DNA from 2 places in the Glaciecola punicea genome. Region 1 is predicted to be linked to the other one. Evidence: predicted binding sites of a transcription regulator. Region 1 holds the regulator's gene; the other holds the start of a gene.

What was found. The regulator FNR, encoded in region 1, switches genes on or off when oxygen is low (the NO sensors DNR and NnrR bind a similar motif). The targets are predictions, from matches to a motif close to TTGATCTAGATCAA.
Region 2: apt (adenine phosphoribosyltransferase) is a predicted target of FNR. The motif match lies at 1,345-1,358, and genes of this name have one in related genera.

What each region holds. Positions count from the first base shown of each region.
Region 1 covers NZ_LZXY01000001.1:146,046-151,377, forward strand. Annotated here, with positions in the region: gene BAE46_RS00615 (heavy metal translocating P-type ATPase) at 1-1,461, shown strand, start outside; gene ccoS (cbb3-type cytochrome oxidase assembly protein CcoS) at 1,511-1,789, shown strand; gene BAE46_RS00625 (sulfite exporter TauE/SafE family protein) at 1,789-2,460, shown strand; gene fnr (fumarate/nitrate reduction transcriptional regulator Fnr) at 2,467-3,198, shown strand; gene rssA (patatin-like phospholipase RssA) at 3,278-4,228, shown strand; gene BAE46_RS00640 (DUF2987 domain-containing protein) at 4,247-4,909, opposite strand; gene BAE46_RS00645 (glucosaminidase domain-containing protein) at 4,906-5,332, opposite strand, start outside.
Region 2 covers NZ_LZXY01000007.1:173,181-178,512, reverse strand. Annotated here, with positions in the region: gene BAE46_RS10165 (DTW domain-containing protein) at 1-191, shown strand, start outside; gene BAE46_RS10160 (hypothetical protein) at 208-417, opposite strand; gene BAE46_RS10155 (hypothetical protein) at 585-842, opposite strand; gene apt (adenine phosphoribosyltransferase) at 1,603-2,139, shown strand; gene dnaX (DNA polymerase III subunit gamma/tau) at 2,147-4,348, shown strand; gene BAE46_RS10140 (YbaB/EbfC family nucleoid-associated protein) at 4,384-4,710, shown strand; gene recR (recombination mediator RecR) at 4,825-5,332, shown strand, end outside.

The DNA of each region.
Region 1 (5,332 bases):
GACGATATAGTGTTAGTGAAAGCAGGTGAAACAGTGCCAGTAGACGGTCAGATTACTGAAGGCAGAAGTTATTTTGATGAATCTATGTTGACTGGTGAATTTGAACCTGTGGTAAAAACGGTCGGTCAGCGAATCTATGCAGGCTCGCTTAACCAACAAGACTCTATTGTAATGGAGGTAGAAGCCTCTGTTAAATATGCGATGATGAACCAAATACTGCGCTTGCAAGAATTGGCAATGGCGAATAAACCCAAAGTAGCTGCAATTGCTGACAAACTATCCCGCTATTTTGTGGTGGTGGTGCTTGTTATAGCAGCTTTAACTTATTCGTACTGGACGATGCAAAACGATCCGCATGCGTTTTGGATTGCTATTTCAATCTTAATTGCTACCTGTCCTTGCGCACTCAGCTTGGCCACGCCTTCAGCGTTAACGTGCGCCATGGCGAAACTTAACGAACTGGGAATATTGCTCAAAAGAGCTGATGCTTTAGAGCAATTGACACAAACCACCGACATTGTGTTTGATAAAACCGGCACACTGACTCGCGGAGAATTTGCAATTGCACGCACGTGGATAAACCCAATCAGTGAAACTCACTTTGATATCCAAAAAGACACTGTTAAACCCTATGTAATGGCATTAACTAACTGCATAGAGTCTCGCTCAGAGCATCCTATTTCGAAAGCTTTCGAGCGTTATATACACGACAATAATGATACTGAATTTTCAAGTAACGATTTCTCAATAAGTGATTATACCGTGAGTATTGGCGAAGGGGTCAAGACTGCCGTAAATCAACAGCATTATCTGTTAGGCAGTCAATCAATGATATTATCTTCACTAAATGCGCCACTAAGCCGTGAAATTGGTGAGGCAATTAAAGGTGCAAATGTACTGCTGTCGTCGGGTGGCGTTGTATTAGCCGCTTTTTGGGTAACGGATACAGTGCATCCAGACGCCTTAGATATTGTGCGCCAGCTGTCGCAGCATGAGCTCACCATCTTAAGCGGTGACACACAGGTAAATGTAAACAGCATTGCCATCGAATTAGGTATCAAAAATGCGGTGGGTAATAGCACCCCAAAAGACAAACTCGACTATATTGGCAAGTTACAGGCAGATAAAAAGCGCGTAGTAATGTTAGGCGACGGCATAAACGATGCACCTGTATTGGCGGCGGCGGATGTCTCAATAGCGGTTGGCAATGCCTCTGATTTGGCCAAGAACGCTGCTGATGTCATACTGCTTAATCCAAAGCTACAGTCGGTGGTAGATGTGCTTACGATGGCTAAACGGACAAAACGCAAAATCAAACAAAATATAGCTTGGTCTTTAGGCTATAACATTTCGGTGTTACCATTTGCCGTCGTGGGTTGGTTAACACCATGGCAGGCAGCGCTTGGCATGTCGTTAAGCTCTATAATTGTGGTTTATAACTCAACCCGGCTGATGCGTTAAATGTCTAATGAATACTGTTTAATAAGGGCAATGCGATGAGAACTAAATAATGAGCATAATTTATGTATTAATACCGCTGGCAATTATTATAGTAGCTATAGCCATTGCTATATTCTTTTGGGCGGTAAAATCTAATCAGTTCGATGATTTAGAACGTCAGGGCTACAGTATTTTGTTTGATGACGACATACAGCAAAATAACACAAATAGCGCGAAATCAAGCACTAACAAAAGTGTTGAAAATGACGACGCTGATTTAGACAAAGCTTCTTCAACAGGTGAAGCCAACAGTAAAAGCAAAACGCCCATCAATAAAAGCAAGTCATAGTGTCAGAGTATATTTATTTATCGGCTTTTCTGATTGGCTTGGCAGGAGGTGTTCATTGTATTGGAATGTGCGGTGGTATTGCAGGTGCCTTTACCTTTGCTATTCCTAAAAATAAATCCCATACCCCTTATATAGCATGCTATAACGCAGGCAGAGTATTTTCGTATACTATTGCAGGCGCGGTAACTGGGTGGCTCGGCAGCTTGTTTACTTCCTCTGTTGTAACCGGGTTGTTAATACTACAAAGCCTAAGTATTGTTTTTTTATTGCTGTTGGCACTTTATATTAGTGACTTGTATAAAGGCTTAATACACTTTGAAAAAGCAGGTGCTCGTTTATGGCGACGCTTAGCCCCTGTCGCTAAAAAACTAATCCCATTTAAGAGCCCTGCCCATACCTTCCTATATGGCATGGTATGGGGTTGGCTACCCTGTGGTTTAGTATACTCCGCGCTCACCTGGTCTTTAGCTAGCGGTAGCTTTTTACAAGGCGGACTGTTTATGCTTTGTTTCGGGATAGGGACACTACCAGCGCTGGTAGCGTCTAGTATGGGAGCGAGTTTTTTAATCCCAATTCTGCAGCACAAAGCAACACGATTAGGTATTGCCGGCATATTGTTCTTGTTTGCGCTATATTTGATTGTCGATTTATTCAAGGGTGTGGCATTATAATGAATAATAAACCGTAAAAAGGAATTAGCATTTATGTCTAACACTGAAGTCGCTATTAACTGTCAAAGCTGTAGCTTTAGCCATTTATGCCTGCCTGTTAGCCTGAACGAACAAGAACTTGAATCTTTAGATGATATTATTGAACGCAAAAGGCCTTTGCATAAAAATGACAAACTCGTTAATGCAGGCGATAAATTCCACTCCTTATATGCAGTCCGTTCTGGTTCGTTTAAATCCTACATTAGCGATAAAAATGGTGTTGAACAGCTCACAAGCTTTCATTTTCCAGGTGATATCATAGGTTTCGATGCGCTTCAAAATGACATCCATCAGAGTAATACACAGGCGCTAGAAACGGCTATGGTATGCGAGCTACATTATGAAACACTTGATCAAGTGGCCAGCCAGTACCCAAAGCTTAGGAAACAAATTATGCGTTTTATGAGTTCTGAAATAAAACACGACCAAGAGTTTATGATGCTGCTCAGTAAGCGAAGCGCTGAAGAGAAACTGCTGTATTTTATTAATCACTTATCGCAGCGTTTTAATGAGCGAGGGTACTCAGCCAAGCAATTTAATCTACCAATGACCAGAAGTGAAATTGGTAATTATTTAGGTTTAACGGTTGAAACAATTTCGAGATTATTAACGCGTTTTCAAAAAGACGGATTAATTCAAGTTAACGGCAAGTTAATCACCATTACCAACTTTGATGGTGTGCAGCAGCATATTCGCTAATGCAGCAGCATATTTGCTATGAACGATATCAAAATTAGCGAAAGAAAACCGTTAACTGCGCGACCAACATAGAGACAACATGAAAATAGGATTAGCATTAGGCGCAGGTGCAGCCAGAGGTTGGGCCCACATTGGCATCATCAAAGCCCTGCAAGATCTCGGCGTGAAGATTGACGTGGTAGCCGGCTGTTCCATAGGCGCATACGTGGGGGCAGCATTCGCTAGCGGTAAACTAGACGAACTGGAAGAATGGGCTTTTACGCTGTCTGAATGGCAGGTATTTAGCCTATTGGGAATAGGCTTTAAGCGCGGCGGCCTAGCCAGTGGTCAAAAAGTTTTTATTAAGCATAAAGAAGAATTTTGTGCGCCTACATTTGAAGAAATGAACATTCCGTTTACGGCCGTTGCTACCGATTTATATTCGGGTAAAGAAGTGGTGTTCAATCAAGGCGAAGTGAACGATGCTATTAAAGCATCCTGCGCTATTCCTGCTCTTTTTCCGCCTGTAGAACATGAGGGTCGTTGGCTTGTAGATGGCGCGGTAGTAAATCCCGTACCAGTGAATCAATGCAGGCAATTAGGCGCTGATTTTGTCATTGCGATTAATTTAAGCGCTGACTTTAGACCACAGCTAATTGAAAAGTTTGAAAAGGAACACCAAGCGAATCAGCTCAAAACCGACAAACTCTTGGGTAATGCCAGCGGTGGCCTCGTGAAGCAGTGGTTCTCTCCTGATCCTAAGCCAAATAAACTGCAGGCACCGGGTATTGTGAGTGTAATGAGTAGCTCACTGGAAATTTTACAGGCTAGGGTAACCCGTTCTCGTTTGGCAGGCGATCCGCCTGACCTTCTTATTGAGCCTCAGTTAAGGGATGTGAGCTTGTTGGAGTTTCACCGCGCCCAAGAGCTATCTCAAAAAGGCCGAGACGCAGTCAACAGATTAGCGCAGCAAATAGAGTTTCAATTAAATTTAGTAGGAAAGTCGGACAGAACAGAAGGCACCGATAAGAAAGCCCTACTAATACAGTAAAGCCATTATAAAATAGGCTTAACGACTTGTTTTAGCCGTAATACGTAAAGGGACGCTTGGTAATATCACGTTGTTTAATATTGGCAGTTCGTTAGAACTCAATATTAGCTTGCCATCCTTTATTTGCATGCCATTAGACAGCGCTGCCGTTAAGTTTTTGTCTTTAAATTGAATCGTTAAACCGTCAACTTCGGGCATCATAAACGACATAAAACCACCGATATCATCAAAAAATGTGGCGAACTGGTCATACAATAAATCTAACTCTTGGCTCGTATAACTAGATTTTACATGCTCTGGTTTTGTCTCTAACTGTACCGATATATCACAAATGTTAGAGGGCTCTGTTAAATCGAGGATGACAACGGCGTCTGCGAGCCTAAGTGCCCTTTCAGATGGCAATGTAAATCGATATTCCGGCGTAATTTCTATAGGGATTTGCTGTTTTTCAGTGCTGATTCTTGCACTGTTTATTTGGCATAATGATTTGGTCCGAATATTCATAAATCCAAATGCGAACTGCAGCGCATTCGTTTCTTGTGAATCCAATTTTTTAACATGGCTGTAAAACGTTTTGTAAGCAACTTGTAATTCTTCAGATTTTGCCGTTTTTGACGCACTTAGCGACATTATTACTATTGTTAAGCTTATCGCAAAGGTCTTGCCTATTCTTACAATCATGGATTAATTAATTCCTCGTTTATTCTCATCATATGGTGTAGTTCATCAATATATTCTTCACCGCGCTCAGAATATCTGATCAAACCTTCGGCCATTGCGTGCGCGGTAATTGGTTTTTGATTCATGCGTGATTTTTCGCGTATTCTACGCATGTCTTTGTATGCAGGATGACTATTTAGATTTCTCATGTAGGCATACATGGCACTGGAGAGGTCATCGAACTTGGCCACTTCGTGAGCTGCACCGTCGGGGCGTCTGCTCGGCACGAAGCCGCAGCCTTCTCTGAAACACCATAAACCAAAAAAGTTGTACCCTTTTGTGGCAAAACGTGAGGTGCCCCAGCCTGATTCATTTGCGGTTTGCACAAGTACTAATTCGACTGGTATTATATCAATTTTGCGAAATAGCTCTGTAAAAATAGCG
Region 2 (5,332 bases), on a different contig from region 1:
TGCAAATGCATTTTAAATCAGCGCCGCCTAAACAATACAGCATAAGGAAATCTAAGAAGGAGCATCAGTTATCTAGTATAGAGGCGCTAAGTTATTCAATATCTATCGTGACAAAGATCGATACAAGTGAATACTTGAGTGCGCTTGCTAAAATGCAAAAATATTGGCCTAACATTGATTCAAAACCTTAACGCTTCCAGAGCCTAATTAGTAGCAAGAATTTGGCGTTGAGTCTGGGTTGACATCACCGCCAACTTCATCAGGATCAATATTGTGGTCTAATAGGATTTCTCTGACATAACTTATGTGGTCCAACACATGCTGGTAATTATCACCATATTCAAATTTATTAACTTCTATAGATTTTGGCATATAAGTAAAGGCTATTTTTAATGCATGCAGTTCTTCTGCTTTCATGACGTTCTCACTGTTTTGTTGTTTTAAAAGCTTAATCTAAAAATATATTTAACACCAGTTTCGTGTTGACAAATATGAGCCTAAGAATCTCTATTTATGTCGATATCACTTATATCATTGGCTATTTTACTCCTATTTAAAATTAAGCAGATTATTTTTCAAGCTGATTAAGCGTTAATAAGCGTTATAGAGATAAATGCTTTTACTATAATATTGGGTAAGATCATGCATAAAGGCAGTAAGTCATTATTGCACCGAGCTTTATAATTGGCATAGGTGAGACTGCCTGTAAGATTAATCGCTTTTACCACACCTGCATTATCAATATAACTGACTAAAATCCAGTCGGTGGTGCCTCCTTTAAATAGCCTTAGTTTTTTACTATAATCTTCTGAAATTTGGTGACGAGCTCGCTTAATGCGCACATTATTACTTAGTGCTAGTACAGTACCTTTTCCTATTAGATGTTCAAAATAAAAAGTTATTACAGAGTTTAGTTGTTTATAAGGGAACATAACAAGAACCCGCCACATAGACAGATATCCTCATGTCTAGTGGCGTATTCAGAAATAGGGTTGCCAAAATACTTGGAAATTCCATCCATACGAGCAACACTTGCAGTGTCCTAGGTCGTGTTAGCCAATCAAACGTGCGAATTAGGTTTTTATAACAACAGATTGTCTGCATTTATCAAACCAGTAACTAGGCCAACAAGAATGCCAACTACTACAAGGGCAATATCGCAAGAACTTTGATATTGAAAGAGAATAATTGGTGTGCAATTGAAAAAGTTCAACCAACGCTAGCGAACGAGGGAGAGTATCCGAATTCGTTTAGTAAATTGACACTATGGTATGTCAAACGTATATTCTATTTACAACAAAACATTAATTTTCATACTATTTGAATGACACAAACCTGTTTTTCTTCATCGTGATCAAGTATTATTCTGCTTCGAAAATATTTAGGATTTTGAGGTTGTATTCATGAGTGATGACACCGAGTTTAAAGAAGTATTTAACTGGTGGTATTTTTTCGCTATCGTGGTCACATTGTTGGCTTTCCCTTTGCTTCATATAGTAGCTTGGGCAGTTAAAATGTTTCTTAATTAGGTAGTTTACAAGCTATGAAAAATAACATCATTTTAAATAGCATTACTGCAAGAAACACATAAAAGGAAAGAGTGTGTCCCAAAAATTGATCAAAGACGCCGTTACCACCATTATCGATTATCCTAAGCCAGGGATCTTGTTTCGCGATGTAACCAGCGTGCTGCAAAACTACGAAGCCTTTCAAGCGTGTATCGACTTACTAAAAAACCAGTATAGTCGCTTAAAATTTGATAAAGTAGTGGGAACTGAGGCACGTGGATTCTTATTTGGGGCGCCGCTAGCGTTAGCGCTTGGCGTTGGTTTTGTACCAGTTCGTAAGCCTAAAAAATTGCCTCGAGAAGTCATTTCTGAATCATATGAGCTTGAATATGGCACTGATGTTTTAGAAATACATAAAGACGCTATAAGCCCAGGCGACAGGGTACTTATGATTGACGATTTGCTTGCTACTGGCGGTACTATGATTGCCACAGCAACACTTATCCGTCGCTTAGGCGGCGTGGTTGAACACGCTGGCTTTATTATTTCTTTGCCCGACATTGGCGGAAAAGCAAAACTTAAAGCGGCTAACATTACACCATATTGTATATGTGAATTCGACGGAGACTAATTAGCCGATGAGCTATCAAGTTCTGGCAAGAAAATGGCGCCCTCAAACCTTTTCTGAATTGGTAGGGCAACAGCATGTTGTTGATGCAATATCAAACGCTCTTAAAAACGATAAGCTTCATCATGCCTATCTGTTCACGGGAACGCGAGGCGTTGGTAAAACGACGATAGCACGAATTTTTTCAAAAAGTTTGAACTGTGAGCAAGGCCAAAGCGCTAACCCCTGCGGCGTGTGTGACACCTGCATGGATATAAGTGATGGTCGCTATGTCGATTTACTTGAAATTGATGCCGCCTCGCGCACTAAAGTCGAGGATACACGTGAACTACTTGATAACGTTCAATACCGTCCAACACGCGGGAAATACAAAGTTTATCTAATAGATGAAGTGCACATGCTGTCAAAACATAGTTTTAATGCACTCTTAAAAACCCTTGAAGAGCCGCCTGAGCACGTGAAGTTTTTACTTGCCACAACCGATCCACAGAAGCTGCCAGTAACCGTACTCTCACGGTGTTTACAGTTTAGTTTAAAGGCTCTCACGACAGAGCAAATCCAAGATCATTTAGCGTATATTCTGGGCCAAGAACAAATTCAGTACGAGCTATCTGCGCTGGCACAAATAGCGCGAGCGGCGCAAGGCAGTATTCGCGATTCATTAAGTTTGACCGATCAGGCAATTGCACAAGGGAACAATCAAGTTAGCTTGGTAGTGGTGGCCACTATGCTTGGTTTGTTAAATAAAAACCATATTGTGAAGTTGGTTAAGCATATATGTGAGCGTGACAGTGTAAATGCTATAGCCCAGCTTGAAGATATATGCGCACAGTCACCTGATTATTTTCAAGTCTTGTCTCAACTTTTAGGCTTGCTGCATCAAATAGCGTTGACACAAGTTGTGCCCCAGGTATGCAAACTAGACACTGATTCTGCCAAAGGTATTTATACCCTGGCAAAAAGTTTATCTAAGGAACATATTCAAATTTTGTATCAAATTGGCGTGAATGGTAAGCGTGATTTACCCCATGCGCCTGATGCGCGCACTGGCCTGCAAATGACAATATTAAGAATGCTCGCATTTTCGCCTGTGCAAAAGATTGATTTAGACATTGCTAGCTTGATTATCACCAGTAATACTGTGCCTGCGTTTGAATCTTTACCTGAGCCAATAGCGCCGACAATGCAAACACATGATTTACAAGATAGTGATGCTACACAAAAGTCGAATGAGCCTTCTTTAGACGCCGGACTTCAACAGTTAGGTGGTGAAATCACAGGGCAGTCATTATCTCAGCAGACATCGACTAGTGCTAACCCTACAGCCCTAAGCGGTGAACTTGAGCCATCATCACCGCAAAATAAATCACAAGATAGCGATGTACCGTTCAAACAGGGGCCATCAATTAACGCATCTCAAGCGCCTTTTTTTGATGATGAACAGCCCCCATTGCCAGATGAAGAGCCGCCTATATCTACGGATATGTTTGGCGATGAATTTGCATCAAATAACAATGAAAACCAATTTACTGAGCCACAGCAAAGTGAATCACGTTCGCTCAATCTAGCTTCTATTCAAACGCCAGATCATCGTAAGCAAGCTAGTGCAAACACAAGCGCAACTGCTAATACCTATGATTTACTAAAGGTGAGCCAGCAGCTGAAGCAGTATACCAAAGACAAAGAAGAGGATTCAAACGCAAAAAAGTCTGAACCTGAGACCCCAGCCACTCAAGTGGTTGAGGACGGCTTTGCGTATAAAATGGGTCATAAATTTGCACCTTTTTCTGGGGTGCTGTCGGCGTTTTTAAGCAACGGTGAGAAACTTACAAACGCATCGCAGATTGATCAATGGAGCGCGTTTGTCAATGCCACCGATATTCAAGCGCTTACCAGACAGTTATTAATAAACACTACGTGCTCAACTTTATCTAACCCACTGATGTTGACACTTGCTAATGAAAATCATCAGATTAACGAAGGATCTTTAGTTGAAAAAATACAGGTAACAGTGTCGGAGTTATTAGGAGAACAGATTGAAGTTGATATTGTCCTTGGCGATGTTCAAAACACTCCTTTTCAGATACAAAGTAGTATAAATGACATGCGTATGCGTTACGCACTTGAACTAATAAACACCACCGAGTCTATTCAAGAGCTTATGAAAGCGTTTGATGCAAAAGTAGTCGACGGCAGCGTAACAGCAAGATAAGCAAATAATTAACACATAACGAAAGAGAGGACAGTATGTTTAAAGGCGGCATGGGTAATATGATGAAACAGGCCCAACAAATGCAAGAAAAAATGCAAAAAGCGCAAGCAGATTTAGCCACAATTGAAGTCGTGGGCGAGTCAGGCGCTGGTATGGTTAAAATTACCATGGCCTGTAATCATAACGTACGCCGCGTACAGGTTGACGACGCTTTAGTTGGCGACGACAAAGAAATGCTCGAAGATTTAGTCGCAGCAGCCATGAACGACGCCGTTCGCCGCGTACAAGAAACCACCAAAGAAAAGATGGGCGATGTGACCGGTACAATGGGACTTCCAGACGGGTTTAAAATGCCGTTTTAAAAACGCTAAATAGTTGCGACAGTGTCGCAACTATTATTTATGTCATGTGGTCAGTGAGAAATTCAGAGAAGCTCATATATTTTGCAAAATATTTAAAGGTACAATAAAATAAGCATGTCACACAGCCCCTTAATAGACGAACTCATTACCGCTTTTAAATGCCTTCCGGGCGTTGGTGCTAAAAGCGCCCAGCGAATGACATTCAATCTGCTAGAACGTAACCGTGGGGGCGCTCTAAAGCTCAGCCAAGCATTACACAACGCAATGGAGCACATCAACAACTGCGAGCAATGTAGAACGTTTACTGAGGCGCAGTTGTGTAATTTATGCAACAACCCAAGTCGCGCAGAGTCGCAGCAAATTTGTATTGTTGAGTCGCCCCAAGACGTATTGGCAATAGAGCAAACAAGCCAGTTCAAAGGTACGTACTTTGTGCTAATGGGACATTTGTCGCCTATAGACGGGATTGGGCCGAATGAAATTGGTTTAGACATATTGGCGCAGCGTTTACAGCAAGATAAAATTGAAGAAGTTATTCTAGCCACCAACCCCACTGTGGAAGGTGAAGCCACTGCGCATTATATCTCCCAAATGTGCAAAAAGCATAGTATAAGAACTACCC